3 regions of the Paenarthrobacter sp. NPDC089675 genome follow, and region 1 is predicted to be linked to each of the others. Evidence: riboswitches for the same ligand, from Rfam matches in the RefSeq annotation. Region 1 holds a riboswitch; each other region holds the start of a gene.
What was found. A riboswitch is a leader RNA that binds a small molecule or an ion and turns the genes downstream of it on or off. The one in region 1 is predicted to bind thiamine pyrophosphate.

Region 2: linked by a shared signal. The riboswitch ahead of ACIPY2_RS17860 (ECF transporter S component) and the one ahead of thiC (phosphomethylpyrimidine synthase ThiC) in region 1 are both predicted to bind thiamine pyrophosphate.
Region 3: linked by a shared signal. The riboswitch ahead of thiO (glycine oxidase ThiO) and the one ahead of thiC (phosphomethylpyrimidine synthase ThiC) in region 1 are both predicted to bind thiamine pyrophosphate.

The regions. Positions count from the first base shown of each region.
Region 1 covers NZ_JBIVHM010000001.1:616,363-626,852, forward strand. Annotated here, with positions in the region: gene ffh (signal recognition particle protein) at 1-654, shown strand, start outside; gene ACIPY2_RS02885 (alpha/beta fold hydrolase) at 739-1,461, shown strand; gene thiC (phosphomethylpyrimidine synthase ThiC) at 1,444-3,291, opposite strand; TPP riboswitch at 3,286-3,393, opposite strand; gene ACIPY2_RS02895 (amidohydrolase family protein) at 3,479-4,567, shown strand; gene ACIPY2_RS02900 (VOC family protein) at 4,638-5,510, shown strand; gene ACIPY2_RS02905 (hypothetical protein) at 5,633-6,073, shown strand; gene rpsP (30S ribosomal protein S16) at 6,291-6,704, shown strand; gene ACIPY2_RS02915 (RNA-binding protein) at 6,706-6,948, shown strand; gene rimM (ribosome maturation factor RimM) at 7,074-7,619, shown strand; gene trmD (tRNA (guanosine(37)-N1)-methyltransferase TrmD) at 7,616-8,413, shown strand; gene rplS (50S ribosomal protein L19) at 8,680-9,033, shown strand; gene lepB (signal peptidase I) at 9,114-9,788, shown strand; gene lepB (signal peptidase I) at 9,789-10,490, shown strand, end outside.
Region 2 covers NZ_JBIVHM010000009.1:90,366-100,855, reverse strand. Annotated here, with positions in the region: gene ACIPY2_RS17900 (Na+/H+ antiporter subunit A) at 1-2,928, shown strand, start outside; gene ACIPY2_RS17895 (Na(+)/H(+) antiporter subunit C) at 2,925-3,425, shown strand; gene ACIPY2_RS17890 (Na+/H+ antiporter subunit D) at 3,422-4,990, shown strand; gene ACIPY2_RS17885 (Na+/H+ antiporter subunit E) at 4,987-5,550, shown strand; gene ACIPY2_RS17880 (monovalent cation/H+ antiporter complex subunit F) at 5,547-5,825, shown strand; gene mnhG (monovalent cation/H(+) antiporter subunit G) at 5,815-6,198, shown strand; gene ACIPY2_RS17870 (DUF4235 domain-containing protein) at 6,209-6,469, opposite strand; gene ACIPY2_RS17865 (NUDIX hydrolase) at 6,507-7,187, opposite strand; TPP riboswitch at 7,342-7,476, shown strand; gene ACIPY2_RS17860 (ECF transporter S component) at 7,555-8,175, shown strand; gene ACIPY2_RS17855 (ABC transporter ATP-binding protein) at 8,175-9,722, shown strand; gene ACIPY2_RS17850 (energy-coupling factor transporter transmembrane component T family protein) at 9,719-10,490, shown strand, end outside.
Region 3 covers NZ_JBIVHM010000001.1:260,950-271,439, reverse strand. Annotated here, with positions in the region: gene ACIPY2_RS01365 (TetR/AcrR family transcriptional regulator) at 1-97, shown strand, start outside; gene ACIPY2_RS01360 (DUF3107 domain-containing protein) at 149-373, shown strand; gene ACIPY2_RS01355 (hypothetical protein) at 407-709, shown strand; gene ACIPY2_RS01350 (thiazole synthase) at 818-1,615, opposite strand; gene thiS (sulfur carrier protein ThiS) at 1,619-1,855, opposite strand; gene thiO (glycine oxidase ThiO) at 1,852-3,105, opposite strand; TPP riboswitch at 3,098-3,217, opposite strand; gene thiE (thiamine phosphate synthase) at 3,245-3,907, shown strand; gene ACIPY2_RS01330 (ferritin-like fold-containing protein) at 3,943-4,608, opposite strand; gene ACIPY2_RS01325 (RNB domain-containing ribonuclease) at 4,650-6,122, shown strand; gene ACIPY2_RS01320 (DEAD/DEAH box helicase) at 6,400-8,079, shown strand; gene ACIPY2_RS01315 (DNA-methyltransferase) at 8,089-9,030, shown strand; gene ACIPY2_RS01310 (MarC family protein) at 8,968-9,576, opposite strand; gene ACIPY2_RS01305 (PHP domain-containing protein) at 9,576-10,421, opposite strand.

The sequences.
Region 1 (10,490 bases):
CTGACCTTGATCGAACAAGCTGAAAAGGCCTGGGACAAGGAAGAAGCCGCCCGGATGGCGAAGAAGTTCGCCGACCAGGAAGACTTCACCCTGGACGACTTCCTCGCCCAGATGCAGCAGATCCGCAACATGGGCTCCATGAAGAAGATGCTCATGATGATGCCCGGCGCCCAGAACATCCGCCAGCAGCTGGAGAACTTCGACGAGCGCGAGATCGACCGCGTTGAAGCAATCGTCCGTTCCATGACGCCGCACGAGCGGGTCGCGCCCAAGATCATCAACGGATCACGCCGCGCCCGTATCGCCAAGGGCTCGGGCGTGCACGTATCCGAAGTCAACGGACTCCTGGAGCGCTTCGCCCAAGCGCAGAAGATGATGAAGAAGCTGGCCCAGGGTGGCGGGATGCCGGGAATGCCCGGGATGCCTGGCCTCGGCGGCCCGGGCGGCGGACGCAAGGGTGGAAAGAACGCTCCCAAGAAGAAGGCCCGCTCGGGCAACCCGGCCAAGGCGGCGCAGGAACTCCGCGAGGCGGAGGCCAAGCGCGCGGCAGCAGCCTCTGCGCCCAAGGGTGCAGCTTTTGGCCAGGGTGCCGCGGATTTCGACCCCTCTTCGCTGAACCTTCCCAAGGGTTTCGACAAGTTCCTGGGTAAGTAGATACCCTTACTGGCCGGCGGGTCGCCACGGCGATCCCGCCGGCCGGTCAGCAGGGTTGTCAGTGCCGTGGAATAGGCTTATCCAATGCACAAGCAGCGCGTGGTTTTGGTCCATGGCCTGGACACCTTCGGTGCTGCGGCGTGGCCAAAACAGCACGGGCTGGCGTTGTCTTATGACGCACTTTTCCTGCGCCGCCACGGCTTTGATCCCGTGGCTGAGCCTGTGGAGTCCGACGTCGGAACGGACGTCGGGATCCTGCTGGACTCGCTTGCCTCGGCGGGCGGCGGGCACGTTGTCGCCCACGAACAGGGGGCTGTTTCGGCAATGCTGGCGGCAGTCGAACGTCCCGGCCTGGTTCATTCCCTGGTCCTGGTGGAACCTGCTTGTTTGTCCCTGACCGCGGAACTTCCAGCAACAGCGGCATACCGCACCCTCATGCAGCCGCTTTTCGATGTCCGGAAGCAGCTCAATGACGCCGACTACGAACGCGAATATTTCCGGCGCGCTTTCTCGGCTGCGACGGGAGGGCGTGACACTCCCGAGGCCCGGCGCTCGGCACGGAGGCTGCGGCTGCAGGCGCCGCCATGGGAAGCTCCCCTGGAGATCGTGCCCGGTGTCCCCACCCTTGTGCTGACGGGCGGATGGGAACCGCTCTACGAGGAAATCGCCGCTTACCTGCAGGAAACCGGCGCCCTCCACCGCATTGCGGCCGGAGGGCACCGGCCTCAGGATTCTGCCGAAGGTGACCGGTACATCCGTTCGTTCATTGCCGATGTTGCACGATCGATGTCAGTCCAGGCCTCTTGAGCTGCTGACCACCGGTTGCCCGGGGACAGAAGGCTCCGGCAGGTAGACCTTTCCGCCGGAGGCCAGGAACTCCTCGCTCTTTTCCCGCATTCCGCTGTACACGCCGGCGATGGCAGCCTGGACATCGGCCGAGCCGTACTCGTCCCGGATGTCCTGGCTGATGCGCATGGAGCAGAACTTTGGGCCGCACATTGAGCAGAAGTGGGCCGTCTTGGCCGGTTCCGCAGGGAGCGTTTCGTCGTGGAAAGACTCCGCGGTGACCGGATCCAGGGAAAGCGCGAATTGGTCCCTCCACCGGAACTCGAACCGGGCCTTGGACAAGGCATCATCCCGTTCGTTCGCGCCAGGGTGTCCTTTGGCAAGGTCCGCGGCGTGCGCGGCGATCTTGTAGGTGATCACGCCGGTTTTCACGTCGTCCTTGTTGGGCAGCCCAAGGTGTTCCTTCGGCGTGACATAGCAAAGCATCGCCGTGCCGTAGCGGGCGATCTCAGTGGCGCCGATGGCGGAGGTGATGTGGTCATAGCCGGGAGCGACGTCGGTAACCAGCGGTCCGAGGGTGTAGAAAGGGGCTCCCTTGCACAGTTCCTGTTGGCGTTCGACGTTCTCACGGACAAGGTGGAACGGAATATGCCCCGGACCCTCCACCATGACCTGCACGTCGTATTTCCAAGCGCGCTCGGTCAGCTCCGCCAGAGTATCGAGCTCGGCAAATTGTGCGGCGTCGTTGGCATCGGCCGTAGCGCCCGGGCGCAGGCCGTCTCCCAGGGAAAACGCGACGTCGTACCGGGCGAAGATTTCACAGAGCTCATCGAAGTGGGTGTAAAGGAAGTTCTCTTCGTGGTGGGCCAGGCACCACCCGGCCATGATGGAACCGCCGCGGGAGACGATGCCCGTGACGCGGTTGGCGGTGAGCGGCACATACCTCAGCAGCACTCCGGCGTGGATGGTCATGTAGTCCACGCCTTGTTCGCACTGCTCGATCACGGTGTCACGGAAGATCTCCCAGGTCAGCTTGTTGGCCTCGCCGTTGACCTTTTCCAAGGCCTGGTAGATGGGAACCGTGCCGATCGGAACAGGGGAGTTGCGGATGATCCATTCGCGGGTGGTGTGGATGTCGTCGCCGGTGGACAGGTCCATGACGGTGTCCGCCCCCCATTGGGTGGCCCACTGCAATTTGTCGACTTCCTCGGCGATGGAGCTGGTGACGGCCGAGTTTCCGATGTTGGCGTTGATCTTCACCAGGAACGCCTTGCCGATGATCATCGGCTCCGACTCGGGGTGGTTGATGTTGTTGGGGATGATCGCCCGCCCCGCGGCCACTTCGCTGCGGACCAGCTCAACGTCGCAGTTCTCACGCAGGGCCACGAACCGCATTTCGGGGGTCACCATGCCCTTCCGCGCGTAGTGCATTTGCGTGACTCGCTTGCCCTCGATGGCCCGGCGCGGGACGGGCTGCGCCCCCTTCCATTCTGCGGAGGCAGCGCCACGACGGACGGCGGATTTGCCGTCGTCGAGCAGGTTTCGCTCCCGGCCGGTGTATTCCTCGGTATCGCCGCGCTCCATGATCCACTTTTCCCGGAAAGGCTCGAGTCCCACTACGGGATCGCTCCCGGGTCCGGCGGTGCGGTACACCTGGAGTGGGTCATTGGCTTGGCCGTTGGGCGAGGACTCCAGCGCAATTTCGGTCACCGGCACACGGATGCCATGGACGGAATCTTCCAGCCAGGCCAACGAATGGGACTTCAGCGATTGCGTGACTGTCACCGGGTCGACTTCAGCAGGAACTTGCTGGTTTTGGGCAGGGCTGTGCTGTGTTTCTGTGGTGCTCAAGGATTACTCACTTCCTTCGCCGGCATTACCCGGACAGGTTCAACGGTCGCAGACTGCGTCAGTCCGATCTCAGCCCCTGCAGGGGCCCCCGTGTGGTCGTAGACGAAGCTACCACAGCCTTGCGGGTGGCCGCAGTCATGAGTCACCGGGCATGTGGGGGCACTCGACGGCGGACTAGGCTTCTGCCATGGCCAACATCATTGAATTCAGTGGTCCCGTGCTGGTGGCAGCCAATGAAGAACGGCAGGGGCTGTGGTCCGTGGACGGCCGGCTGACTTTCGTGCGTCCGCACGCTAAGCCGGACGCAGTGCTGGATGGCTGGGTCCTGCCCGGTTTTGTGGACGCCCATTGCCACATCGGCCTCGGTCCAGGTGGCCAAGTGGATGAGCCCACAACCCTCGGTCAGGCCCAGGCCGACCTCCGGGCGGGCACCCTGTTGATCCGGGATGCGGGGTCCCCAAGCGACACCCGTTGGGTGCAGCAGCGGCACGATCTTCCGCGGCTCATCCGTGCCGGTCGGCACATCGCGCGCAGTCGCCGCTACCTGCGTGGCCTCGGCCACGAGGTTGAGCCGGAGCAGCTGGTGGAAACGGTCCGCAAGGAGGCGCGCGACGGCGATGGCTGGGTCAAGCTGGTCGGTGACTGGATTGACCGCGGCCTCGGCGACCTTGCCCCTTCCTTCCCGGCGGCGGTAGTCAAAGATGCCATCGCAGCGGCCCACGACGAAGGGGCCCGGGTGACTGCACACTGCTTTGCCGAAGAGACCATGGACCAGATGCTCGACGCCGGCATCGACTGCATCGAACACGCCACGGGACTGCTGCCGCGGCACATTCCACGCTTGGTCGAACAAGGGGTGCCGATCGTCCCGACCCTGGTCAACATCGCCACCTTCCCGGACATTGCCGCGCAAGCCCGGCCCAAGTTCCCCGACTATGCCCGCCACATGACCGCGCTCTGGGAGCGGCGGCGCGAGCGCGTCCTTGAAGCGTTCGAGGCGGGGGTCTCCATCTACGCGGGAACCGACGCCGGCAGTGTGATCAAGCACGGCCGGATTGCTGACGAAATGCTGGAACTGCACGACGCCGGCCTGCCGCCGGCCGCTGTTCTCAACGCCGCCGCCTGGGACGCGCGCAAGTGGCTGGGAGCCGAGGGCATCAGCGAAGGCGGGAGTGCCGACGTCGTGCTGTGCAGGGACGATCCCAGACTGAACCTGGCCACGGTCGCCGAACTCAAGAACGTGGTTCTGCGGGGGAGGACCGTCGACTGGGAATAAATTGAAGCTTCAAGTAATTTGGTAAGGTAGAACGCGCCGAACGGCGGCCGCCTTAGTACCGGAGCATCGCATGAACACCACATCCAGCCAAGACTTGTTACCCGCCGAACTCACCATGGGCACTGTGATGCTCAAGGTTGGCGACATGAAGCTCATGAGTGACTACTACCAGCGGGCCCTGGGCCTGCAGGTGGTGGCTGAGCAGGATGGCGGCCTCTATCTGGGGCGCCTGGGCAAGCCGGTGGTGCACCTTGCGCCGGCTGCGGGTTTGCAGATCCCCGGCCGGGGCGAGGCGGGTCTCTTCCACACTGCGATCCTGTTCGAGGACCAGCCCTCTTTGGCAGCGACGATCGCCACGGCTGCCCAGTATGAGCCGCGCGCCTTCGTGGGCAGTGCCGACCACCTGGTGAGCGAGGCCTTCTACTTCACCGACCCCGAGGGCAACGGCATCGAGCTGTATTACGACAAGCCCCGCGAGGTCTGGCAGTGGGACGGAAAGAACGTAGTCATGGACAACGTGGCGCTCCCGCCCCAGGCGTATCTCCAGCAGTACCTGAGTGAGGCTGCCGTGACGGGACAGGCGCAGGCAGGTGCCGGGATCGGACATGTCCACTTGCAGGTGGGAGACGTAGCTACGGCCCAAAAGTTCTACGTGGAGACGCTCGGCTTCGAAAGGACTGCCGGTTGGCACGGGCAGGCCTTGTTCGTTTCCGCGGGTGGGTACCACCACCACATGGCCATGAACGTTTGGAACAGCCGTGGCGCCGGACCGCGCCGCGACACGCTGGGGCTGGGGGAGGTCCTGATCGAGTTACCCACCGGCGACGACGTCTCCGCCTTGGCGGACCGCCTCAAGGTGGCCGGGCTGCAAAGCCATCACACGGGCAAGGAACTGCGCTTCGAGGATCCCTGGCGCAACCAGTTGCGGGTTGCTGTCCGCTAGGCGAGCTTGCTGTGCGGGCGCCGGGCTGCGCTAGGCTGGCAGTGTTGGGTAAGGAGCAACGCGGTGCATGCCCGCTCCTGCGCAACGGAACGTGTCAGCACGACGGGACGGGATGACTTTCCATGGGCTTTGCCGAAATTTTTGTAGCCACCCACGACGAAGCACTTAAGCGGGCGGGAGCGTTGGAGCGCGGCGCCGAGGTGGCAGGTTCTGCTGTCCGGATCGAGGGCATCACCGACTTCGAGGTCGAGCAGCTTGGCGACCTCGCCGGGCAGGCCGTCCATGCTGCCGGGGCGGATTACGAACTCGCGTTGGTCGATGTAACCAGTGATGCCCTGCTGGGGGTTCCCGAGGCGATGGTCCGGGCACTGGCGGACCTGCTGAGCTACGAAAGCGAGGGCGAGGGCAACGTGCTTGATGACGTTGCCGCCGCTTGGGCGGAGCAGGACGACATGCCCTTTGGCGCTGCGGAATCGAAAGGCTATGTCCAGCAACTCGCGGCGCTGGCCGCGGACGTCGAGAACGCCGAGCGTACCGGCCTGTATGTCTGGTCGGTGTCCTGACTCCGGCTTGATGCCGCGAGTGTGGGCAATGCCACATGCCGTGTACGTGCCCAAGTCGTAATTGCGCAGCCCATCTGGCACAATGGACAGGTACTCGATCGGTGCGGCCCCTCTCTCCGTGCTCGTATCTTGTCCTTCGAACCCCCAAGTATGGCCCGCCCCACGGGTGCAGAACACAGGGTTCAACCCCGTTTCAGAAACAGGAGTGACCACAAAAGTGGCCGTAAAGATTCGCCTTAAGCGCTTCGGTAAGATGCGCGCACCGTACTACCGCATCGTCGTCATGGATGCCCGCGCCAAGCGCGATGGCCGTGCCATTGAAGAAATCGGCAAGTACCACCCCACCGAAGAGCCGTCGTACATCGAGGTCGCTTCCGAGCGTGCCCAGTACTGGCTTTCCGTTGGCGCCCAGCCCACCGAGCAGGTTGCTGCGATCCTCAAGATCACCGGTGACTGGCAGAAGTTCAAGGGCCTGCCTGGCCAGGAAGGCACCCTGAAGACCAAGGCTCCGAAGGAAGCTTTCGTGGCTCCGGAGAAGGGTTCCGTCATCATTCCGGAAGCCATCACCAAGAAGGCCAAGAAGGACGAAGCTCCGGCCGAGGCTGAAGCAGAGACCACCGAGGCTGAGTAAGTTGCTGGCAGAAGCGCTCGAGCACCTGGTCCGTGGGATCGTTGACAGCCCTGAGGATGTCAAGGTCAGTGCCAAGAACAACCGCCGCGGGGAATCCCTCGAGGTTCGCGTTCACCAGGACGACCTCGGTCGGGTCATCGGCCGCCAGGGACGCACCGCCCGCGCTTTGCGCACGGTGGTAGCAGCTTTGGCCGGTGGCGATCAGGTCAGGGTCGACGTCGTCGATACTGACCGTCGCCGGTAGCGCGCCCGGCATCATTTGCCTTAAATCCGGCCCCTTCACCGAATATGGTGGAGGGGCCGGATTGCTTTATTGAACATGCACACGCCGTGGCTGGACCGCGGACAAACCAGAATTCAGAGGAACCCATGCAGCTCCAGGTGGCAAGGATCGGCAAACCCCATGGCATCCGCGGCGAGGTCACGGTCCAGGTGCTTACTGATGCACCTGCCGAGCGCTTTGTTGCCGGAACCGAGTTCGTGGTGGAGCCCGCTTCTTCGGGGCCGCTGACCGTCCGGAGCGCACGGTGGAACAAAGACATCCTCCTGCTGGGCTTCGAGGAAGTCGCGGACCGCAACGCAGCGGAACTCATCCGTGGCGCGAAGCTCTTCATCGAGACGGAAGAACTCGACGACGACGGCGAGGAAGGCTGGTACGAGCACGAACTCGTCGGCCTTGAGGCGCGAGTGGGTGCCCAAGTAGTTGGCAAGGTTGCCGCTCTCAACACCATGCCCGCCCAGGACCTGTTGGTCATTGAAACCGAAGCCGGCAAGGAGATCCTCGTTCCCTTCGTCGATGAAATCGTCCCCGAGGTCAACGTCGAGGCAGGCTACATCCTGATCACTCCGCCGGCGGGCCTCTTCGAGCTCAACGACGAAGACGCCGGGGAATCCAGCGGGGAGACTCCTGCATGAGGATCGACGTCGTCAGTATCTTTCCGGAGTACCTTGCTCCGCTCGAACTGTCGCTTATCGGCAAGGCCCGGCAGGACGGCATCCTTCAGCTGAACGTCCACGACCTCCGATCCTTCACCACGGACAAGCACCGCACCGTTGACGACACGCCTTACGGCGGTGGCGCCGGCATGGTGATGAAGCCGGAGCCCTGGGCCCAGGCCCTCGAGGCTGTTTCCCAAGGCGGTGCCTCCAAGCCGGTACTCATCGTTCCATCCCCGGCGGGGGAGCGGTTCACCCAGGCGCTGGCCTATGAACTGGCGGAAGAGCAGCAGTTGGTGTTCGCCTGCGGCCGGTACGAAGGCATTGACGAGCGCGTCATCGACTGGGCCCGCGAGCACTTCACGGTCCGTCCGGTGAGTTTGGGTGACTACGTACTCAACGGCGGCGAAGTAGCGGTGCTTGCCATGGTCGAAGCGATCGGGCGCCTGCTGCCTGGTGTCGTGGGCAATCCCGAATCACTCATTGAGGAATCGCACTCGGACGGGCTCCTTGAATACCCGGTCTACACCAAGCCCTCGTCCTGGCGGGAGCATGAAGTCCCGGCCGTCCTGTTGAGCGGAAACCACGGCAAAATTGCCCAGTGGCGCCGGCATGAGCAGTTTCGCCGCACCGTTGAGCGCCGACCGGACCTCATGGACACGTTCGACGCCGGCCAGTTGAGCCGTGCCGACCGTAACGCCCTTGCGGAACTTGGCTACGACGTCGTCGGTGGGCGCCTGCGCAAGCGCCCCGAGGGTGGCCCGCAAGGCTAAGGCGGCCTCCGGCGTCGACACCTCCGCGGGGACCGGCGTGATTGGCCGGATGCTTACACATATGGCAGAATTAACCCTTGTGTCTGCTGGGCTGACGCCTGCCACAGGGGGAGTTGAGCCAACAGTCGGACAACCGGTAAAGCCAATCAGTGGCTGAGCCGGCCACTAATGATCTTCGGCGGAGATTTCCGCGGGCCATGAGCGCCCGGGGCTTGTCCGCCGTGACCCAAAGTGAATGACCTGTGGCGTTCACCAGGAGTGGATTAATGCATATCCTCGATAGCGTAGATGCAGCCTCGCTGCGTAACGATGTTCCGGAGTTCCGCGCGGGCGACACCCTCAAGGTTCACGTCAACATCATCGAAGGCAAGAACTCCCGTGTCCAGGTATTCCAGGGCTTCGTCCTTGGCCGCCAGGGTGACGGCGTTCGCGAAACCTTCACCGTGCGCAAGGTTTCCTTCGGTGTGGGCGTAGAGCGTACCTTCCCGGTGCACTCCCCGATCATCGACAAGATCGAGGTCGTCACCAAGGGTGACGTCCGCCGCGCCAAGCTTTACTACATGCGTGCACTGCGCGGTAAGGCTGCGAAGATCAAGGAAAAGCGCGACTTCGCCAAGTAAGTCCACCAACTTACGCAACGGGTCCAGGATTCGTGCCCGGGGTTCCGGAGCAATCCGCAACGCAACAGGGATTACGAGTCATGGACACAACAGAACGCCAGCCCCGGAAACAGGGCTGGCGTTTTGCGTTGCTGGCCCTGGTGCTCGCCGTGGCCATCAGTGGGCTGGTCCGTTCGCTGTGGATCGACGTGTATTACATCCCGTCGGAATCGATGGAACCCCTGCTCGGGACCGGAGACCGGATCCTGGTTTCCCGCACGGCCTTCAGTTCAGAACCAATCCGCCGCGGCGATATCGTGGTATTCGATGGCCGGGGCTCGTTCGCGCCGCTCAGCAGCGGCAAGGGACCGCTCGTGGACGCAGTGAATGCGGCCGGACAATGGTTCGGCCTGGTCGGAAGCGAAACCACGTATGTCAAACGTGTCATCGGCGTTGCAGGCGACCACGTGCAATGCTGTGACGCGTCCGGGCACCTCACAGTCAACGGTCAGGTTTTTGAGGAATCCTATCTTTATCCCGGGGACCAACCCAGCAAGCAGAAGTTTGACGTGGTGGTGCCCGACGGTCGGCTCTGGCTCATGGGGGACCACCGGTCCCGCTCGGCGGACTCACGCGGACTGCTCGGAGCTCCCGGGGGTGGCATGGTCCCCGTAGAACGCGTTATCGGCAGACCCGTCCAGATCATCTGGCCACTTGATAGATTTGCAGAGATGCCTCGCTCCACGCAGGCGGACACGACGAAGAACGGACAATAAATGCCGGATAGAGTTCCAGAAAATCCCGAGAGGCACGACGACGCGCGGCTCTTGGATGGAACCCCCGGCACTGCCGGAGCCAACGAACCGGAGCAGCCGGAGCGAACTGTGGATGCCGGGCCGGTGGCGGAAGACCAACCCCGCCAGAACGTGGCATTGGTCTGGCTCAAGGAAATCGTCACGGTAGTGGCGATCGCCCTCGTCCTGTCCTTCCTCCTGAAGACTTTCCTGTTCCGTGCTTTCTGGATTCCGTCGGAGTCCATGGAAAGCACGCTGGACGTCCACGACCGTATCTTCATCAACCTCCTGGTTCCGGGGCCGTTCGACCTGCAGCACGGGGACGTCGTGGTTTTCAAGGACACCCAAGGATGGCTGGCTCCCGTGGAGAAGAAACCGGCCGGGCCGATGGACTGGGTAGGCAACACCCTGGAGTTCGTAGGCCTGATGGCGGACGAAGGGGAGCAGCACCTGGTCAAGCGCGTCATCGGCCTTCCCGGCGATCACGTGACCTGCTGCGATGCGGGAGGTCGGGTTAGCATCAACGGAGTACCCCTGGACGAGACGTACATCAACCCGGCCGAGGTTCCCAATCCCGAACAGTTCGATGTCACAGTCCCCGAAGGGAAGGTGTGGGTGATGGGCGATAACCGCAACCACTCGGCAGATTCCCGCCTCCACCAGGGAACCAACGGCGGCTTCGTC
Region 2 (10,490 bases), on a different contig from region 1:
CGGAATGCCTTCTATCTCCTGGCGGCGGTTCCCGCCGGCGCATTCGTTTGGCTGGTCATGCAGTACGGGGCGATCTACCCTTCAGGCGAAGCCACGGGCGGAAGCCTGCTCGAAGTCCTGCCCTGGATTCCCGACCTCAAGCTCGAATTCGCCTTCAGGATGGACGCGCTGGCGTGGGTGATGTCCCTGTTGATTCTTGGCGTCGGCACGCTCGTGTTGGTCTACTGCGCCCGGTATTTCAAGGACAAGGACCCCGGGCTGGGCGGTTTCGGTGCGCAGCTGCTGGCCTTCGCCGGAGCGATGTTCGGCTTGGTGACTTCCGATGACCTCATCATGTTGTTCATTTTCTGGGAACTCACCACCATCCTGTCCTACCTCCTGATCGGCTACGCCCGCACGCGGCTCGCGGCCCGGCGCTCGGCTCTTCAGGCACTGATGGTCACCACAGCCGGCGGCCTGGCGATGCTGGTGGGTTTGATCATCCTTGGCCAAGCCGCAGGAACGTACCGCATATCCGCAATCCTGGACCAAGCCGGGACGCTCATGAGCGGACCGATGCAAGGAGCGGTGACTGCCGCCGTCGTACTTGTCCTGGTAGGCGCCATCACCAAATCCGCGCTGGTTCCTTTCCACTTCTGGCTACCGGGGGCCATGGCGGCCCCCACGCCGGTCAGCGCTTATCTGCACGCGGCAGCGATGGTGAAGGCAGGCATCTACATCGTGGCCCGCCTGGCGCCGGGCTTTGCGGCGTCGGAGTTCTGGTTGCCGCTGGTCATGGGCCTTGGGCTGGCCACCATGATCATCGGTGGCTACCGCGCCCTCCGGCAAACGGACATCAAGCTCATCCTTGCGTACGGCACCGTCAGCCAGCTCGGCTTCCTCACCATGGTGGTGGGCCTCGGGCAGCCCGACGCCGCTTTGGCCGGCCTTGCGCTGCTGCTGGCGCACGGCCTCTTCAAAGCCACGTTGTTCCTGGTGGTGGGCATCATCGACCACCAGTCCGGCACGCGCGATATCCGCAAGCTTTCCGGCGTCTTCCGCTCCTCGCGTGCCCTTGGCGTGGTGGCCGCGATCGCTGCCGCGTCAATGGCTGGCGTACCGCCCTTGGCGGGATTCGTGGCCAAAGAGTCGGTGTTCGAGACGTTCGTTCATTACGCCACCGCGCATAAAGCTCCCGCTTGGGCAGCCTGGATCGTAGTTGGCCTGGTGGTGGGATCCATCCTCACTTTCGCATACAGTGCGCGCTTCATGTGGGGAGCGTTCGCCACCAAACCGGGCGTGGAGCCCACCCCCTTCAAGGCCATCAAACCGGCATTCCTCGCGGCGCCGGCCGTCCTGAGCTTCCTGACGATCGCCTACGGTCTCTGGCCGCTGCCGGTGGACGCGTGGATCCAGCCTTACGCTGCGCTATTCGCTGGCAGGGAAGGAGCTCCCGACGCCGGACACTTGGCTTTGTGGCACGGCTTCACGCCCGCTTTGGGACTGACAGCGATCACTTTCGGGGTTGGCGCGGCCATGTTCTACGGACGCAACGTCGTGTCCCGGGTGCAGGGCCTGGTACCCGACTGGATCGATGGCGACCGTGCGTACCAGCACACCATCGGAGCACTCGATGACATTGCCGTCTGGGTCACCGGCCGCACCCAGCGCGGTTCCCTTTACTTCTACCTGACGGTAATCCTGACCGTCGCTTTCGCAGTTCCGCTCGCGGCCATGTTGTCTGCGAACAAGCCCCTGCCTGACGGCATATACCTCCTTGACCCGAACTCCCCCCTTCAGATCATCGTGGGAGTGGGAATCGTGGTGGGAGCCCTTGCCGCGGTCCGGGCCAACAAACGCTTCCTTGCCGTACTCATGGTTTCAGTGACCGGCTACGGCATCGCATTGATCTTCGCGCTCCAGGGCGCCCCGGACCTTGCCCTGACCCAGATGCTCGTGGAAACGATCGTCTTGGTGGCGTTCGTGCTGGCCATGCGCAGCCTTCCGGCCGAGCTCCGTGACAGGACCGGCGGCCGGCTGCGGGTAATCCGCGTGATCGTCGGAGCGGCTTTCGGCATCACCATGATCTTCGTGGCCATTCATGCCATGGGCGCCCGCGTGGCAACGCCGATCTCCCTGGACTTCCCAAGGCTGGCCTACGAGGGCGGCGGCGGCCTGAACGTGGTCAACGTGACCCTGGTGGACATCCGTGCATGGGATACATTCGGTGAGATCTCGGTCCTCGCGGTGGCTGCCACCGGCGTCGCGAGCCTCATCTTCGTCAGGAGCCGCGGCGACCGCATCAGGACCGCGGCGGAAGTACCGGAAGGCAGCGTCGGGCGGCGCCCTGACACAGGCCACGATTCCCGCGACGGCGCGTCCCTGGCCGTGGCCAGGAAGTTCAGCGACGTGGCACGCGACGCCTGGCTTGTGGCCGGCCGCACTCTTGCCCCCGAACGCCGTTCGATCATCTTCGAGGTGGTCACCAGGCTGATCTTCCACTCGATGATCGTTTTCTCCCTCTACCTCCTCCTGGCCGGCCACAACCTGCCCGGCGGCGGCTTCGCAGGCGGCCTGACGGCTGGATTGGCGCTGACCATCCGGTACCTCGCCGGGGGCCGGTTCGAGTTGAGCGAGGCCGCGACAGTGAGCGCAGGAACCCTTTTGGGGACGGGGCTTGCGACGGCGGCAGCGTCCGGCTTCGTGCCGCTCTTCCTTGGCGGACAAGTGTTCCAGAGCGCAATCATCGAGTTCTGGCTTCCCGTGTTCGGCGACATCAAATTCGTCACGTCCACAATCTTCGATATCGGCGTGTACATCGTGGTGGTGGGCCTGGCTTTGGACGTGCTCCGCAGCCTCGGCGCCGAAATCGACGAGCACTTCGAAGGAAAGGGAGCGCACATCTCCGAGGACAGCGAGACAGTAACCGCGGGGAAGGATAACGCATGAGCATCAACCTCACCCTTCTGATCGTCATGGGCATTCTGTATGCCTGCGGGATCTACCTCATCCTGGAACGCAGCCTCACGCGCGTCCTGCTTGGCTTGATGCTGCTGGCCAATGCCACCAACATCCTCATCCTGAGCACCGGCGGGTACGCGGGACTGGCACCGCTGTTCAGCAAGGAAACCAGCCCGGGTGCGTACAACGATCCTCTGCCACAGGCCCTGATCCTGACCTCCATCGTCATCTCCTTTGCCGTCACGGCATTCATGCTTGGCATCATCTACCGGACCTGGGCACTGGCACGCCAGGATGAAATCCAGGACGACCTCGAAGACCGCCGCGTGGCCAAGACTCCGAGTTTCGACGCCGAGGATGACGCCATCGTTCCGCTGGAAACCTCCGAGTTCGCCATCACCCCGTCCACTCCGGAAGAACGCCTGCATCCAGAGGCCACGGAAACCCCCAAAACGGCATCAAGCCGGGAAGGAGGCAGCGCGTGAATCTCGCCAACCTGTCGCCGCTCGCTGTCCTTCTCCCGATCTTTGGGGCCGCGCTGGCTTTCGTGCTCATTCGCCACACAGCTGTGCAGCGCACGGTGAGCATCGGCATCCTGAGCCTGACGCTGCTGCTGGAATGCTTCCTCCTGTTCTCGGTGTGGGACGGTGGTACCACGTCCGTGACGCTCGGAGGCTGGCTGCCGCCTTGGGGCGTAGTGCTGGTGGTGGACCAGTTCTCCTCCCTGATGCTGGTGGTTTCCACCGTGGTGAGCCTCGCGGTCCTGATCTACGCCACTGGCCAAGGCATGGCCGATGGCGACCAGGAAGCGCCGGTCTCGATCTTCCACCCCACATACCTGATCCTTGTGGCCGGCGTGTCCAACGCGTTCCTGACGGGCGACCTGTTCAACCTGTACGTCGGCTTTGAAATCCTCCTGACCGCCAGTTATGTCCTCATGACCCTGGGTGGTACCGGTCCCCGCATCCGCGCAGGCGTGACCTACGTGGTGGTGTCGGTGGTCTCTTCAGTACTGTTCCTGATCGCGATCGCCATGATCTACGGAGCCACGGGGACGATCACCATGGCGGACCTGGCCATCAAACTGGCCGAGCTGGACCAAGGGACGCAGAACCTCCTGCATGTGATGTTGCTGGTGGCGTTCGGCATCAAGGCGGCTGTTTTCCCGCTGTCCTTCTGGTTGCCTGACTCCTACCCGACCGCTCCTGCCCCCGTAACGGCAGTGTTCGCTGGCCTGCTGACCAAGGTGGGCGTGTACGCCATGGTCCGCACGGAGACGCTGCTGTTCCCCGGAGACACCCTCAATACGCCCTTGATGATTGTGGCGTTGCTGACCATGGTGGTGGGCATACTTGGTGCGTTGGCCCAGAGCGACATCAAGCGTTTGCTGTCGTTCACCCTGGTCAGCCACATCGGCTACATGGTCTTCGGGCTGGCCATGTCCTCCGTCACCGGCCTGGGCGCGGCGGTCTTCTACGTGGCGCACCACATCACGGTCCAGACCAGCTTGTTCCTGGTCACCGGCCTGATTGAACGTCGCGGTGGATCCTCGTCCATTGACCGGCTTGGTGGACTGGCCAAGCTTTCGCCCTTGCTGGCCCTGCTGTTCTTCGTCCCGGCCATGAACCTCGCGGGTATTCCGCCGTTCTCCGGATTCCTTGGGAAACTCGGACTTCTTCAGGCGGGCGTCGAGCTGGGAACCCCGCTGGCGATCATCCTGGTGGTGGGCGGCGTGGTCACCAGCCTCCTGACCCTGCTGGCCATCGCCCGGGTGTGGAACAGGGCTTTCTGGCGCAAGCCCGAGGACGCGGAGTTCCCCGACCCCGTCCTGAAGACGCCCGGCAACGTCGGCGTCCTTCCGCGGACCATGGTTGGTTCGACGGCGGCGCTGGTGGTTTTCGGCGTGGCCCTCACCGTCTTTGCCGGACCACTGTTCAAGCTGGCCGGCGGGTCTGCGGAGATCATGCTTGACCGTTCGGCCTATATCCACTCGGTCTTGGGAGACTCGGCGCAGGTTCCGGCTGCGGCCCAGCCAGGGGGTGCCAAATGAGCCGTAAGCCCATCTCGTTCCGCACTGAACTCCCGCTGCTGATCTGGCTGGTGATCGTATGGGGCGCGCTGTGGCGTGACTTCAGCCCCGGCAACCTTCTTTTTGGCGCCTTGATCGCTATCTTCGTGGCCAAGCTGTTCTACTTGCCTCCGGTGGAACTCAGCGGACGGTTCAATGTGTTCAGGGCTGTTCAGTTCGCCTTCGTTTTCCTGGGCAAGGTGGCCGCAGCGAGCTTCCATGTCCTCTACTTGGCCGTCGTGAAGGGGCCAAGGATGCGCAGCGCGATCGTCGCTGTTCCTTTGCGGAGCCACTCCGACCTGATGGTGACGGCGACAGGTCACGTCATCTCGCTCATTCCCGGCTCGCTGGTGGTGGAAGTGGACCGCTCAACCTCCACGCTCTACTTGCACGCGCTCAACATTTACGGGGAAGAGGACGTGCGGAAGATCCGCCAGGAGGTACAGAACATAGAGGCAGGCCTGATCCGGATCATGGGAACGCGGGTCGAAGTCGAAGCGCTCCGGGCCGAACCGGCACGAGTGGAAGGTGCAGCACTGTGAAAGAGCTTGTCCTGGTCATCACCGCTGTGGTGCTGAGCCTCGCGGCCGCCGGAGCAATCATCCGGATCGCCATCGGTCCGTCTCTGTTGGACCGCGTGCTGGCCTCCGACGTCCTGCTGGCAATCCTGGGAGCTGCCCTGGCAGTGGACATGGCCGTGAACCGGCATTTGAACAACCTGATGCTCTTGGTGGCACTGGCGGTCATTGGCTTCATCGGCTCGGTGACTGTTGCCCGCTTCGTGGCGGAGAGGAGGGCGAGGAGCAATGACTCCTGACGCGACCGGCGTTGATGCCGTCATAGATGCTGTAACTGCAGTGTTCCTGGTGGTCGGAGCCCTCATGTCCCTTGGAGCGGCAATCGGCTTGTTGCGGTTTCCCGACCTCATGAGCCGTATGCACGCAGCCACCAAGCCGCAGGTACTTGGCCTCTTCCTCATGCTTGCCGCCATCGGCCTTCAAATGCGCACGTGGTGGGTGTGGCCGGTGCTCCTGGTGGCCTGGATATTCCAGCTCCTTACGGCTCCAGTGGCTGCCCACATGGTTGGCCGCTCCGCCTACCGGACCAAGCACGGGCACCGTGAGTTGCTGACCACGGACGAGTTGGAAGCTGTTGTCCAGCGGGCAGCCGAGGAACACTCCGACCGGTAAGGGTTCCCCGCTAGACGATGTCCTGGGACTTGGCGAAACGGGCGATCGCGCGCTGCGTGCCACGGCTGGCCAGCACCTGGATGAGCGTGCTCACAAAGGCGGAGATCAAAGCGAAAGTCAGCGCCGAGCGCAGGCTCGTTTCCATGTCGTCGTTGCCCTTGGGCGGCTTGTTGCCCGTGGCTTTTTCCCAGCCCGCGTTGACCAGCTTGGTGCCGACGAAACCCGCGCCGAGGCTCACGCCCGCGCCCAGAAGCTTGAAGAAGAAGTTCATGCCCTCAGCCTAACCTCACGCGGCTGCCGGTTCCTGCCTAGCGGCGGGTTTCGCGCTCCTTCAGGAAAGCAGTAAGGGAACCCGGGGGAGCCAGTACGGGAACAACCTCATGGTCCGCGTGCCAGAGTGCCTCCACGGACTCAAATCCGGAGACCTCCTTGAGCAGGTAATACGTGGGTGGCATGAGCTTTAACCGGCCCTCGGCTTCCGCCGCGAGGATCCCGTCCACGGGCATCCAAAGGGACTGCCAGGCCTCCGTTGTCTGGTGCCGGGGTTGGGCGTCCGGAGCGGGCTTGGCGATATAGAAGAACGTATCGAAGCGCTTGGGCATGTCCACGGGAGTGATCCAGTTGGCCCAGGGCCTGAGTTCCGAGGCTTGGAGATCAAGCCCGGCTTCCTCCCGGACCTCCCGGATGGCTGCGGCGAGGACAGTCCCGGCACGGCTCTGCGGGGTTCCGGGATCGCCGTTCGCAAGGGAACTCAGCCGCCAATGCACTGCGTGACTGTCCAAAAGCCCGGCGGGGTAGTCCCACCCGTCTGCGTCCGCAGGATCCACCCGGCCGCCCGGGAAGACCACCATGCCGGCCGCGAAGTCCATGGTGGATACGCGGTGCTGGACGAACGCTTCGAGCCCGTCGGATGCATTCCGGAGCAGGATGACGCTTGCCGCCAGGCGGGGTTGTGCCACTGGGGTTTCTGAACCTGGAAGATCCGTCATGCTCCCATTCTCGCAGGCGGGCGTTGCGGGGCCCGGTTTGCGCCCTATGGTCGGGGGATAGCGCGTAGGGCGGGCCTCGCAACGGGTTTGTGACCAAGCACCTGCCCCGCAATCGACGGCAGGTGTAAACTGAACCACGCCCATAAGGGCGGATTGATAACGACAGGGGAGCGCCGCCGTCGAACCTGCAGGGATGCAGAGACGCGAGGGCGCTGAGAGTGCGGACAGCCGCAGACCCTCGAACCTGATCCGGTTAGTACCGGCGCAAGGGAGTCGAGCTTCTCAGAGTGTCCGGGACCGGACGGCGCAGGCCGGCCGGGGAATCCGGGGAGCACTTTCCCCTCCTGTAACCTCAGGAGGCAAAGAAATGACCACGGCAAGCGTGAAGAAGACCAGTTACAACTGGCGTGTTGTAGACATCGTGGTGGCAGCTTTGATCGCCATCGCCGGCGGCGTGATCTTCTGGGCCTGGTCCCAGGGCGCCGCAATCGTATCCATCCCGATGAACGCGGCCTACCCGCCCCTGACCGGCCTCATCGCCGGCGGCTGGATGATCCCCGCGGTCCTTGGCATGCTCATCATCCGCAAGCCCGGTGCCGCACTTTTCTGCGAGGCAGTGGCTGCGACGGGCGAGCTCATCATGGGCTCCCAGTACGGCACCACGGTGCTCATCTCCGGCATCCTGCAGGGCCTCGGAGCGGAACTGGTCTTCGCGGCGTTCCGTTACAAGAAGTTCAACCTTCCCACCTCGCTCCTGGCAGGTGCCGGTGCCGGCCTCTTCTGCGGCCTCAACGACTCGTTCCTCCCCTGGGGCTGGAACATCGCTTACGAAGCCGTCGACAAGCTGGCCTATATCGCGTTCTGCACGATTTCCGGTGCAATCATTGCTGGTGCCCTGTCCTGGGTGGCAACCCGCGGCCTGGCCACCACCGGCGTGCTGGGTTCGTTCGCCTCGCGGAAGGCCGCGTCGGAGCCCGTCTTCAACTGATGGCGGGGTCCACTGGGGTCCGGCCGGCTGCCATCTCCGCGGAAGGCTGGGGATGGCGGCATGCCGGCCGGTCCACGCCCGCCATCCAGGACCTTGACCTGCGCATCGAGCCGGGTGAACGGGTCCTGCTGCTGGGACCGTCGGGGGCGGGCAAGTCGACGCTCCTCCACGCCCTCGCGGGCGTCCTCGGGGACGAGGAAGACGATTCGGATGAGACGGGCTCGCTCCTGATTGACGGCGCGGCACCCCGCGAACAGCGCGGCCGTGCCGGTTTGATGCAGCAGGATCCTGAAACTCAGGTGGTTCTGTCCCGCGTTGGCGACGACGTCGCGTTCGGTGCCGAGAACCTCGCCGTCCCGCGGGAGGTGATTTGGGAGCGCGTGCATGAAGCGCTCGACGACGTCGGGTTACGCACCGCTGCCGGTGACGGCCTGGCGTTGGACCACCCGACGGCGGCACTCTCCGGCGGGCAAAAGCAGCGCCTCGCCCTCGCTGGGATCCTGGCGATGCGTCCCGGGCTCATCCTCCTGGACGAGCCGACGGCCAACCTGGACCCGGCAGGCGTCCTGGAAGTCCGGGATGCCGTAGGCCGCTGCCTGGACAAGACCGGCGCAACGTTGGTTGTGGTGGAGCACCGGGTGTCTGTGTGGCAGGACCTGGTGGACAGGATCGTGGTCCTGCAGCCCGGACATTCCCGCGGCGGTGTGCTGCTGGACGGGGCTCCGGACCAGGTCTTGGCCGAGGCCAGTACGATGCTCATCGAGGCCGGGGTGTGGGTGCCAGGATACGTTCCCCGGACACGCGCCAGGACAACTGCCCCCGAAGGGCCGGCGCAGCTCCTTCTTGCGGCCCAGGACCTTGCGGTCTCCCGCGAGAAGCCCCGGAAGAAGGGCTTCAAAACCATCCCGCCGATTCCTGTGCAAGCCGGAGTGAGTGCCCAGGTCCGGGCGGGTCGGGCATTGACCATTACCGGGCCCAACGGCGCCGGGAAGTCCACGTTCGCACTGACGATGGCCGGACTTCTGGCGCCGGTGGCAGGCCAGGTTTCTGCCGCCGTCGAACTTTCGGAAGGCGCCGGAATCGATCCCTTCAAGTGGAAAGCGGACCAACTGATCTCCCGCATCGGCACGGTGTTCCAGGAGCCAGAGCACCAGTTCGTCACCGGCAAGGTCCTGGATGAGCTCATGTTTGGTCCCAGGCACTTGGGCCATGGCGAAGAGCGCGTGGATGAGTTACTTGAGCGGCTGCGCCTGACCCATTTGGTGGATGCAAACCCGTACACACTGTCCGGCGGCGAGAAACGAAGGTTGTCCGTTGCCACCGTCCTTGCTGCGCACCCCAAGGTGCTGATCCTGGACGAGCCGACGTTCGGGCAGGATGCCAACACCTGGGCGGAACTGGCGTCGTTCCTTTCCGAGTTGCTCGACCAGGGAACAGCCGTGGTCTCGGTGACCCATGACCAGGAATTCAGTGCAGTCCTTGGTGGTACGGAATTGCGGCTTGCCCCGGTGAACACGGCTGAAAAGCAGGAAGCCGGTGCGGCATGAGGGACACTTTGGGCCTGAACGGCAACCACGCCCTGTTGACCCGGGCCAACCCCTTGGCGAAGTTCGTGGCTGTTTTCCTGATTTCGATGGTGCTGGCCCTCTCCATTGACTGGGTCTCGGCGTCGATCGCCCTCGTGGCCGAACTTGCCTTGTTTCCGCTCGCCGGATTGACGATCCGGCTCCTGTGGGTCCGCGCATGGCCACTCATCGTCGCGGCAGCGATCGGCGGCTGGAGTACAGCGATCGTCGCACCGGACAGCGGCGCTGTACTGCTCGACGTCGGACTCTGGTCTATCAGCGACGGTTCCCTCCAGCTGGGGCTCGGTTTCATGCTGCGCGGTTTGGCGATCGCCTTGCCGGCAATCCTGCTGATGACGTGCACCGACCCTACGGACTTGGCCGACGCGCTGGCGCAGAAGGCCAGGCTGCCGCACCGCTTTGTGCTGGGTTCCCTGGCTGCCATGCGACTGGTGGGCTTGATGGCGGAGGAATGGCAGACCATCGGCATGGCCCGCCGGGCCCGGGGCGTGGGTTCCCAGGGCAGCCCGTGGCAGCGTGCGAAGGCCACGCTCGGACAGAGTTTTGGGCTCCTTGTCCAAGCCGTCCGCAGGGCTTCCCGGCTGGCCGTAACCATGGAAGCCCGCGGCTTCGGCGGCGGCAAACGTACTTGGGCACGCGAATCCACGTACTCCCTGCTGGACGTGTGGGTCCTGCTGGGAGGTGTGCTGATTGCAGCCGCTGCAGTACTGACGGCCGTGGGCGCCGGGA
Region 3 (10,490 bases), 360 kb from region 1:
GCTCGAAACGGACGGAAACCTCGACCTCGATGTGGCCAGCGATCTGATCTATCGTTTAGCTTGGCGCGGAATCAGTCGATTCCCCAAAGAGTCCTAGGCTAGAAATAAAGGACAAACGTAAATTCCTGATTGGCTTGGAGGCCTCGCTGTGGAAGTAAAGATCGGCATTCAGAACGTCGGCCGTGAAATCGTGCTCGAATCCGCCCTCGACGCAGAGGCCGTGGCCAAGATTGTTTCGGACGCACTTTCCAAGGGTTCCGAGCTGCGGCTGACCGACGAGAAAGGCCGTCAGGTAATCGTTCCGGGCAGCGTGCTTGGATACGTTGAAATCGGCGCCGAAGAAGTTCGCCGCGTCGGCTTCGGCGCACTCTGACCCCGTCTTTCCAACTGCCGCTAAGGAGTTCCCGTGCTTTCACTCGTCGTGATGGTTTTTGCGACCCTCGCCACTGGATTCCTGGTGTGGGCAAACGACAAGCGCCACGGCAAGTACGGGATCGCCCTGCCCGCTGGCATATCGGTGGGCGTTGGCGCCTTGAGCTGGATAGTGTTCATCGCCGCAGGGCTGGGTTACCAGCCGGGTCTTACCTGGATCCCCTGGGTTCTCCCCATCGTTTTGGGGACGGCAGCGGCAGCGGGGGTGGTGGTATTCCTCGGCAGGACGCGCACTGCCCGGGATACAGCGGAGCTCACCAAGGCCCTCCGCCTCTAGCAGCCGGGTTGCAACCCTGAAAAGCAAAGAAAGAACTGTGACCACCGCCCTTCCGGGCAGTGGTCACAGTCAGTTAAACAGTGATCGCAGTTAGTTAAGCGCCATACGTCAGAGGAACTCGGCGCGGCCTTCCATAGCTGAAGACGCGAGGGCATGCTCGCGTCGCGGAATGCGTCCTGCCTGCCTGGCAAACCGGCCGCCGATGACGGCGTGGCGGAACGCTTCGGCCATTTGCACCGGGTTTTGGGCCCTCGTGACGGCAGTTGCCAGCAGGACGGCGTCGCAGCCAAGTTCCATGGCAAGGGCTGCGTCCGACGCCGTCCCGATCCCGGCATCCAACACCACCGGCACGGAGGCCCGGGAAACAATTACTTCGATGTTGTGCGGATTCAGGATGCCCAGGCCGGTTCCGATCGGGGCGCCAAGCGGCATGACGGCCGTTGCGCCGAGGTTCTCCAGCCGCAGGGCAAGGACGGGATCGTCGTTGGTGTAGGCAAAGACCTTGAAGCCCCGGTTGACCAGTTGCTCCGTGGCGTCCACGAGCTCCACGGCATCGGGCAGGAGCGTGTGTTCATCCGCGATGACCTCCAGTTTCACCCAGTCGGTCTCCAGTGCTTCCCGCGCCAGTTCAGCCGTAAGAATGGCGTCCTTGGCCGTGAAGCAGCCGGCAGTGTTCGGCAGCACACGGATGTTGTTGTCCACCAGCAGTTGGAACAGCGATCCGGTCTCGGCCGGTGAGTACCGTCGCATGGCTACCGTGGTGAGTTCGGTGCCAGACGCCACCAGGGCTGCGCCCAAGCCATCCAGGCTCGGTGCTCCGCCGGTCCCCATGATGAGCCGGGAGGTGAGTTCCACACCGTCAATGACCAGCGCGTCGGTCCGTGCTTCGATGTTGGTGGTGGTCATGGTTCAGCCTCCCTGCACTGCGGTTACGAGTTCCACTTCATCGCCGTCGGCCAGGCTCGTGGCCGCCCACTGGCTCCTGGGCACTACCTCGGAATTGCGGGCGACGGCGACACCCAGCTTCCCGCCGTCGGCAGCCTGTCCCCGGTGGTCCAGGTCGCGGCCGGTGACCGCCGTGATGAGCGTACTGACCGAGGCGCCCTCCGCGACTGCGTGGTCGGCGCCGTTGAGTTTGATGTTCATGCGGTTTCCTTGCTGCGGACGTTGGTGGTTGAAGAGGAGTGGCGGGCGGAGGCTGTGTTCTGGAAGCGGTCCGGCCGGAATCGGGCCCAGCGGGCCTCTGCCCTGCCGCTGATCAGCGATCCCACGATTGCGGCCGCGACCGGGGTTAGGAGGACGCCGTGCCGGAAGAAACCGGTTGCGATGACGAGGCCCTGGACGTCGCCGTCGAGCCCGGCCACCCGGCCCAAGAGCGGAGCGTTGTCCGGCGTTCCGGGCCTGGCCCGGGCCGTGGCTTCCAGCAGCTCAAGCTCGGCGACGGCCGGCACCAAAACCTGGGCGTCGCGCAAGAGCTGGTAGACCCCGCCCGCCGATACGGCGTTGGAACCGGATGAGAGCGCGTCTTCGCGTTGCGTGGCTCCGATGACCACTGTTCCGTCCTCCCGCGGGACGATGTACACGGGTACCCCGCGAACTATACCGCGAACAGTCGAAGTCACGAGGGGCCGAAGGCCATCGGGGACCCGCAACCTCAGGATGTCCCCGTAGACCGGCCGCAGAGGAAGTTCCAAACCCTCCGGAAGGCTGCCAAGAGCGGCGGCGCCAAGACCGTTTGCAACGATCGTCTCGGCGGCCATGACCACTTGCCCGGAACCGAGCTCCGCGCCGACCACGCGTTGGTTGTCCCAAACGAGCCTGCTCGCCGGCTCGGCAAGGTGGAATCCCTCGCGGGCACCGGGAACCCAGGTCGCGTCATCATTTGTGTGTGCGCCGAGCCCGGCGAGGATACGGGAGGCAAGCCTGCGGGGGTCCACCTGGTGGTCCGCCGGGATGTCGAACGCGCAGGAAATCTGCGGGCTGAGGAGCGGCTCACGCTCCCGGGCCTGCCGAAGGAGCAACGGCTCAACGTCCAGCCCCGCTGCCAACTGTGCAGAGCGGAGATCTGCGAGCGCCCTACGGTCGGCAGCGTCGGCACCCACGGCAAGTGTCGACGTCGTGCGGTACCCGGACTCAGGCACCGACCCCGGAAGGCCCTGCACGAAAGCGGGCCACAACTTTGAGGATTCAAGCATCAGCTCCAAGAGGTCTTCCTCTTGGTAGTGCAGCTCACTGACGGGTGCCAGCATGCCCGCGGCGGCAAAGGTCGCTCCACCGGCCGGGCGGGGATCGATGAGGACCACGGAGCGGCCGGACACGCGGACTTGGTGGGCTATGCCCAGGCCGACTACGCCTGCGCCGATGATGGCTACGTCTGCTTGGATGGCTTCTGCCATTGGTTTCCTTCCCTACGCCGGTATTAACCGGATCAGGTCAAGCGGTCGGCGCTGAAGCCCTCTCAGCCGGACGGTCACAAAGACGTGCGTCACGGCTCCCGCAGTACGTGCCCAGTTTAGAGGAACTACTCTGGTTTCCATGATTGAGCCTGACCTCCTTTCCACTGCCCGCCTCTACTTGTGCACCGATGCCCGCCGGCGGCAGGGTGATTTCGAAGACTTCGTCGACGCGGCATTCGAGGGCGGCGTGGATATCATCCAACTCCGTGACAAGTCCCTCGAAGCCGCAGAAGAACTGGAACTCCTCGAGGTCCTGGGGAAGGTGGCCAGCCGGCACGGAAAGCTGTGGGCCGTCAATGACCGGGCCGATATTGCGCGTATTTCCGGGGCACCGGTGTTCCATGTGGGTCAAAAGGACCTGCCGCTGCCCTCTGCAAGGGAGCTGCTCGCGGAATCGGCGATCGGCCTTTCCACCCATTCGCCCGAGCAAGTGGATTCCGCGCTGGCGGCCTCCCGGGTGCCGGATGGTTTGGACTACTTCTGCGTCGGTCCACTGTGGGCTACGCCCACCAAACCGGGCCGCGCGGCCGTGGGATTGGAGTTGGTCACATATGCCGCGGAAGCCGTAAAGCGATCGGGTAGGCAACTCCCCTGGTTCGCCATCGGGGGCATCGACCACAGCAACGTGGACCAGGTGGTGGCGGCGGGCGCCAGCCGCATCGTGGTGGTTCGCGCCATCACCGAAGCGGCGGATCCGACGGCGGCAGCCAAGTCCCTGCTTGAGGCGCTGGATGCCGCCTGAGCAACCCCGGACAACGGGACGACAAACAGGACAGGCTAGGCGCTGAGGCCCAGCCCCGACATCCTTTTGGCGTGCCGTTCAGCAAGCTCGGCGGTGATGCTCCGCAGTGAGGCGCGGGCGTCGTCGCCCCGCAGGACGGGTCCAAGCTGGGGATGCTCTTGCCCTACCCTTTGGGCCTGCGTGAAAGCTTCCGCCACGAGACGGCGCCCCCAGAGGGCCAGGCGCGAAGCCAGGCGCGGATCGTCCCGCAACGCCCGTGCCAGCAGAACCCTGAGAGCCTCGGTGGCATGGTCCGCCGAGGCTACCTGGCGGACAAACTGCTGCGTTCCGGCGTCGAGGAATCCGGCCAAGGTGCGGTAAGAATCGGCGGAAACAGTGTCTATGACGTAGGCCTTCATGACCGATTCGAACCAGTCCCCGGAAGCTGTCCGCTCGTGAAAATGGTCGAAGGACTGTTGGAAGGGCAGCATGGCGTCTTCGGGATCGAGTCCCATCTCCCCCAGCCTGGCTCCGATGGCCGCATAGTTGCCGAAGGCGCCTACGGCGATCTTGGCCAGCATGGCCCTTTCACCCAGCGTCGGTGCCAGCAGCGAGTCGGCGGACAACCTTCCGAAGGCCGACAACTCGCCGTAGGCCATCGCACCGAGCAGTCCGCCTGCGAGCTGGTCCTGCGGAACCCTGCCGGTTGTCGAGGTGCCCATCCTTCAAGACTATCCGCCGTTTTGGGGCTAGTCTGACTTTCGTGTCACATCACCGGATAGCGCCCAACGTCGACGATTCTTCCGACCAGCTCGCAGCCTCACTGGCTGCCCTCAGGACCGAACTGGAGCTGCCCGGCGACTACCCGGCAGAAGCCGTGGCGGAGGCACGCGACGCGGTTGAACGCCATGGCCTGCCTGACCGGGACCTGACGGACGTTCCTTTTGTGACCATCGATCCCGCAACCTCCACGGACCTGGACCAGGCCCTCTTCATCGAACGTTCGGGCGAGGGCTACAGGGTGCTGTACGCGATCGCTGACGTGCCGTCCTTCGTGCTGCCGGGCGGTGCGCTGGATGCCGAAACCAGGCACCGGGGGCAGACTTTCTACGCCCCGGACGGACGGATTCCCCTCCACCCGGAAATCATCAGTGAACACGCCGGAAGCCTTCTCGCGGACCAGGACTGCGCCGCGTTCGTCTGGGAATTCCAGCTCGACCCAAACGCCGATGTGACGTCGGTGTCCGTTGCACGGGCTGCGGTCCGCAGCCGTGCCAAGCTCAGCTACAAGGGCGCCCAGGAACAGATCGATTCCGGTGCTGCACTGCCCGTGCTCCAACTGCTGAAGGAAGTGGGCCTCAAGCGTGTGGAACTGGAACGGAAGCGGGGTGGTGCCAGCCTGAACATGCCCGAACAGGAGATCGTCCAGGCCACCGGGGGTGGCGGCTACAAGATCGTGGCGGCACCGTCGCTGCCCGTGGAGGACTGGAACGCCCAGATCTCCCTGATGACCGGGATAGCCGCGGCGCGCCTGATGCTCGATGGCAAAGTGGGAATCCTCCGGACCATGCCCGAACCGGATGACCGTTCGCTGCTGCATTTCAAGCGGCAGACCCAGGCCCTGGGCAAACCCTGGGACGGTGAAGTCTCCTACGGCGAATACCTCCGGACCCTCGATGCTTCGGATCCAAAACAACTGGCGATCCTCCATTCGGCAGGTACCCTCTTCCGCGGCGCAGGCTATACACCGTTTGACGGCGAGGTGCCTGAGGACGTGATCCAGTCGGCCATCGGAGCTCCCTATGCCCACACCACGGCTCCCCTCCGCAGGCTGATCGACCGGTTTGTCCTGGTGATCTGCGAAGCACTGAGCAATGGCAAGGACATTCCCTCCTGGGCCCGCGAAGCCCTGCCTGCCCTTCCGGAAATCATGGCTTCCTCCGACCAACTGGCGGGCAAGCTGGAACGGCTGGCCCTGGATACCGTCGAGGCCGCGTTGGTGGCAAACCATGTGGGCGAGGAGTTCGACGCCGTAGTGATCTCCGGTTCCAAGCCGGCAAACGGAAACGGCAACGGCGGGTCCAACGGCAACGGACCGTACGGCACCATCCAGATTGCCGAGCCCGCCATCACCGCCCGATGTGACGGGGAACTTGAGTCGGGAACCGAAGTCCGGGTCAAGCTAGTCAAGGCAGATATTGCCGCCAGGGAGATCCGTTTCCAACTGGTTGGCTGAGGGCCACCACAGCGGCGATCCGGGGTTTCGGGCTGCCAGAGGATAGACTGTGCGTGTAGTAATGGATGCCCGGTCGTTGATTCAGTTAATTTTTGAACTCAACAAGCCCGCCCCTACGCGATCTTGAGATGTGCCCGCTGGTCCCCAGTGCCAGTACTTAGATAGCCCGCGATCGGCTTCCACTGGAAATGCTTGTGCGCACGTTCTGCTCCGGTACGGCTTTGCCGCCGCCGTTGAGCATGCAGCGCCAATGCCCAAATGAATAAGGAAACTCCCTGTGAGTGAATTGCACACCCATGAAGTCCTGACGGACTCCACCGGAACCGAATCCATCGAACCCGAGGAAACGATCACCTCGGACGAGACGCCCCACGAGCTCGAAGAAAAGTCGTTCGCGGACTTCAACGTCCGCGCTGACATCGTGGATTCCCTCTCCGACGCCGGAATCACCCATCCCTTCCCCATCCAGGCCATGACCCTTCCCGTGGCCTTGGGCGGCCACGACATCATTGGCCAGGCCAAGACCGGCACGGGCAAGACACTTGGCTTCGGCATCCCGGTCCTCCAGCGCATCGAAGGCCGCGACGACGCCGGTTACGCGAAGCTGGCGGTCCAGGGCGCCCCCCAGGCACTCATCATCGTTCCTACGCGTGAACTCGCAGTCCAGGTTGCCAACGACCTCCAGACGGCTTCCCGCAAGCGCAACGCGCGCATCGCCACCATTTACGGTGGACGCGCCTACGAACCCCAGATCGAAGCCCTGCAGAAGGGTGTCGAGATCGTAGTGGGCACCCCCGGCCGACTGATCGACCTCTACAAGCAGCGCCACCTGAGCCTCAAGAACGTCAAGATGGTGGTCCTCGACGAAGCAGACGAGATGTTGGACCTCGGCTTCCTCCCGGATGTCGAAACCCTCATCGCCGGTACCCCGGCGGTGCGCCAGACCCTCCTCTTCTCCGCCACGATGCCCGGGCCGGTCATCGCCATGGCGCGCCGCTACATGACGCAGCCCACGCACATCCGCGCTGCCGACCCCAACGACGAGGGCCTCACCAAGCGCGATATCCGCCAGCTCATCTACCGTGCCCACAGCATGGACAAGACCGAGGTTGTTGCCCGCATCCTCCAGGCCAAGGACCGTGGCCGCACCATCATCTTCACCAAGACCAAGCGGACTGCCGCGAAGGTTGCCGAGGAACTCGTGGACCGCGGCTTCGCGGCGGCGGCCATCCACGGCGACCTGGGCCAGGGTGCGCGCGAGCAGGCTCTCCGCGCCTTCCGCAACAACAAGGTGGACGTCCTGGTTGCCACCGACGTTGCTGCCCGTGGCATCGACGTCGAGGACGTCACCCACGTCATCAACTACCAATGCGTCGAGGACGAAAAGATCTACCTGCACCGCGTCGGCCGTACCGGCCGTGCAGGCAACAAGGGCACTGCCGTGACCTTCGTTGACTGGGACGACGTACCGCGCTGGGCCCTGATCAACAAGGCTCTTGGACTCAACGTTCCCGAACCAGTGGAAACCTACTCCTCCTCGCCGCACCTCTACACGGACCTCGACATCCCCGAGGGAACCAAGGGTCGCCTGCCGCGCAACAAGCGCACCCTCGCCGGCGTCGACGCCGAGGTCCTGGAAGACCTGGGCGAGACCGGCAAGAAGAACTCGGGCTCCCGCGGGTCGGGCCGTGACGGCGGCCGCGGCAGGAGCCGTTCCGGTAAGTCCGGCAGCTCTTCAAGCAACGAAACGAAGGGCGACGGCGGTCGCAACCGCACCCGCCGCCGTCGGACGTCCGACGCCGAAGCGGCCCCCGTAGACGGCGCCTCCACCCCGACAGCAAGCGCTGAAGCACCCGAGAAGCCCGCACGGACTCGTCGTACCCGCACGCGCCGCCGGAACGGTGAAGTGGTCTCCGGCGACGCCGTAGCCGCCGAGCCTTCCAACACCGAGGCCTAATACCGTCCGATGACTGAAACTGTTTGGGCGCCGGACGGCAGCAACCTGGTGGTGCACGCGGACAACGCGGACTTCCTCCCCACGCTGCCGGACGGCGCCTTCACACTCATCTACGTGGATCCGCCCTTCAACACCGGCAGGGTCCAGCGACGCCAGGAAACACGCATGGTCCGGAACGCCGACGGCGACGGTGACCGGGTCGGGTTCAAAGGACGCTCATACGACACCATCAAGGGCGCTCTGCACAGCTACGACGACGCCTTCAGCGACTATTGGTCGTTCCTGGAACCCAAGCTCGTTGAGGCGTGGCGGCTGTTGGCGGATGACGGCACCCTGTACCTGCACTTGGACTACCGGGAGGTGCATTATGCCAAGGTCATGCTCGATGCGATCTTCGGCCGGGAATGCTTCCTCAACGAGATCATCTGGGCTTACGACTACGGCGCCAGGGCCAAAAACCGCTGGCCAACCAAGCACGACAACATCCTGGTCTACGTCAAGAACCCCACGAAGTACCACTTCGACAACGAAGAAGTGGACCGCGAACCGTACATGGCCCCGGGCTTGGTGACACCGGCCAAACGCGAACGCGGAAAGCTTCCCACGGACGTCTGGTGGCACACAATCGTCTCCCCTACCGGTCGCGAGAAGACCGGCTACCCCACCCAGAAACCCGAGGGCCTGGTGCGGCGCGTGGTTGCAGCGTCAAGCCGCAAGGGCGACTGGTGCCTGGATTTCTTTGCCGGCTCCGGCACGCTCGGTGCCGTCGCAGCGAAGCTCGGCCGCAGGTTTGTCTGCGTTGACCAGAACGTGCAGGCCATCGAGGTCATGCGCAAACGGCTGGGCGCCAAGGCAGTGTTCCATGACAGTTCCGTGGCCTTGGATGAGTCAGGCAGCACCCTTGACGAAGGCCTGCACAGCGTCGGCGATCATCTGCACAGCAATGGCTGAGAGCAGGAGGCCGGCGATCCTCGTGACCAGTTCCACGCCGTTCTCGCCAAGCACGCGTTGGACGATGCCCGCGAAGCGCATCGCCAAGTAGAGCGAAGCAAGCACCACCGCAATACCGCTGCCGACCGCGAGGTAGTCGGACAACTCCGTGGACTGCTGCACGAACACCATGACGGCAACGATCGCACCCGGTCCGGCCATGAGCGGCGTCCCCAAGGGAACAAACGCCACGTTCTTGTACTTGGCCGCGTTTTCTTCGCCGCTGGTATTGCCGGTCAGCAACTGCAGGGCAATGAGCACCAGGAGCAAACCGCCCGCTCCCTGCAGCGCGGCCAGGGAAATGTGCATGTAGTTCAGGATGGACTGGCCGAAGATCGCAAACAGGACGATCACCCCTGTGGCCACGAGCAGCGCCTGCAGCGCCGAGCGGTTCCTGTCCCTGGCCGTCATTTGGGCTGTGAGGGACATGAAGATCGGCACGGTCCCGGGCGGGTCCATGATGACGAACAGGGTGACAATCACGGAAGCCAGCAACTGCAGGTCCATCAACGGACCACCGTGCTGCCCGTGCCCAGTTCTTCGATCCGGGCAAGCACTGCGGGGTCCGTGACGTTCTCCCCCAACAAGTTCGGCTTGCCGGTACCGTGATAGTCAGAGGATCCGGTAATCAGGAGGCCGTGTTCGGCCGCGAGTGCGCGCAGGAATTCGCGTCCTTCTTCAGGATTGTCGCGGTGATCGATTTCCAAGCCAAGCAACCCGGCGTCGATCATCTCCCGGTACGTCTTGTCGCCCACGATCCGGCCTCGTGAAGAGGCCACGGGGTGGGCAAAGACGGGCACGCCGCCTGCCGCCCGGACAAGTTCGACGGCGACCGCCGGATCAGGCGCGTAGTGCTGGACGAAGTATCGGGAATGGGAGGTGAGGATGGTGGTGAAGGCTTCGGAGCGGTCGGCCACCACGCCCGCGGCAACGAGTGCGTCCGCGATATGTGGACGCCCAACCGTGGCCCCGGGGGCAACATGGTGGATGACGTCGTCCCAGGTAAGCGGGTAATCCTCCGAAAGCAGCGTGACCATGCGTTCGGCACGGGTCAGCCGCGCGTCCCTGGATTTGTTGATTTCCTCCAGCAAACCCGGGTGCGCGGGATCGTGCAGATAGCTCAAGAGGTGGACGCTGATCCCCTTGTCCGTGCGGCAGGAAATCTCCATGCCGGGAACGAACGCCAAGCCGCTGCCTTTTGCCGCAGCGGCGGCCTGCTCCCAGCCGTCCGTCGAATCGTGATCGGTCAACGCCACGGCATCCAGGCCCGCTTTCAAGGCCGAATGGATCACCCCGGCGGGTGTCTCGGTTCCGTCGGAAACATTCGAGTGCGCATGCAGGTCAATCCTCACTTTCCCAGCCTATGGGATCGGCACCGGCTTACTGTGTTGCGGCGTTGGCCTCGTCACTGAACTGGTGGG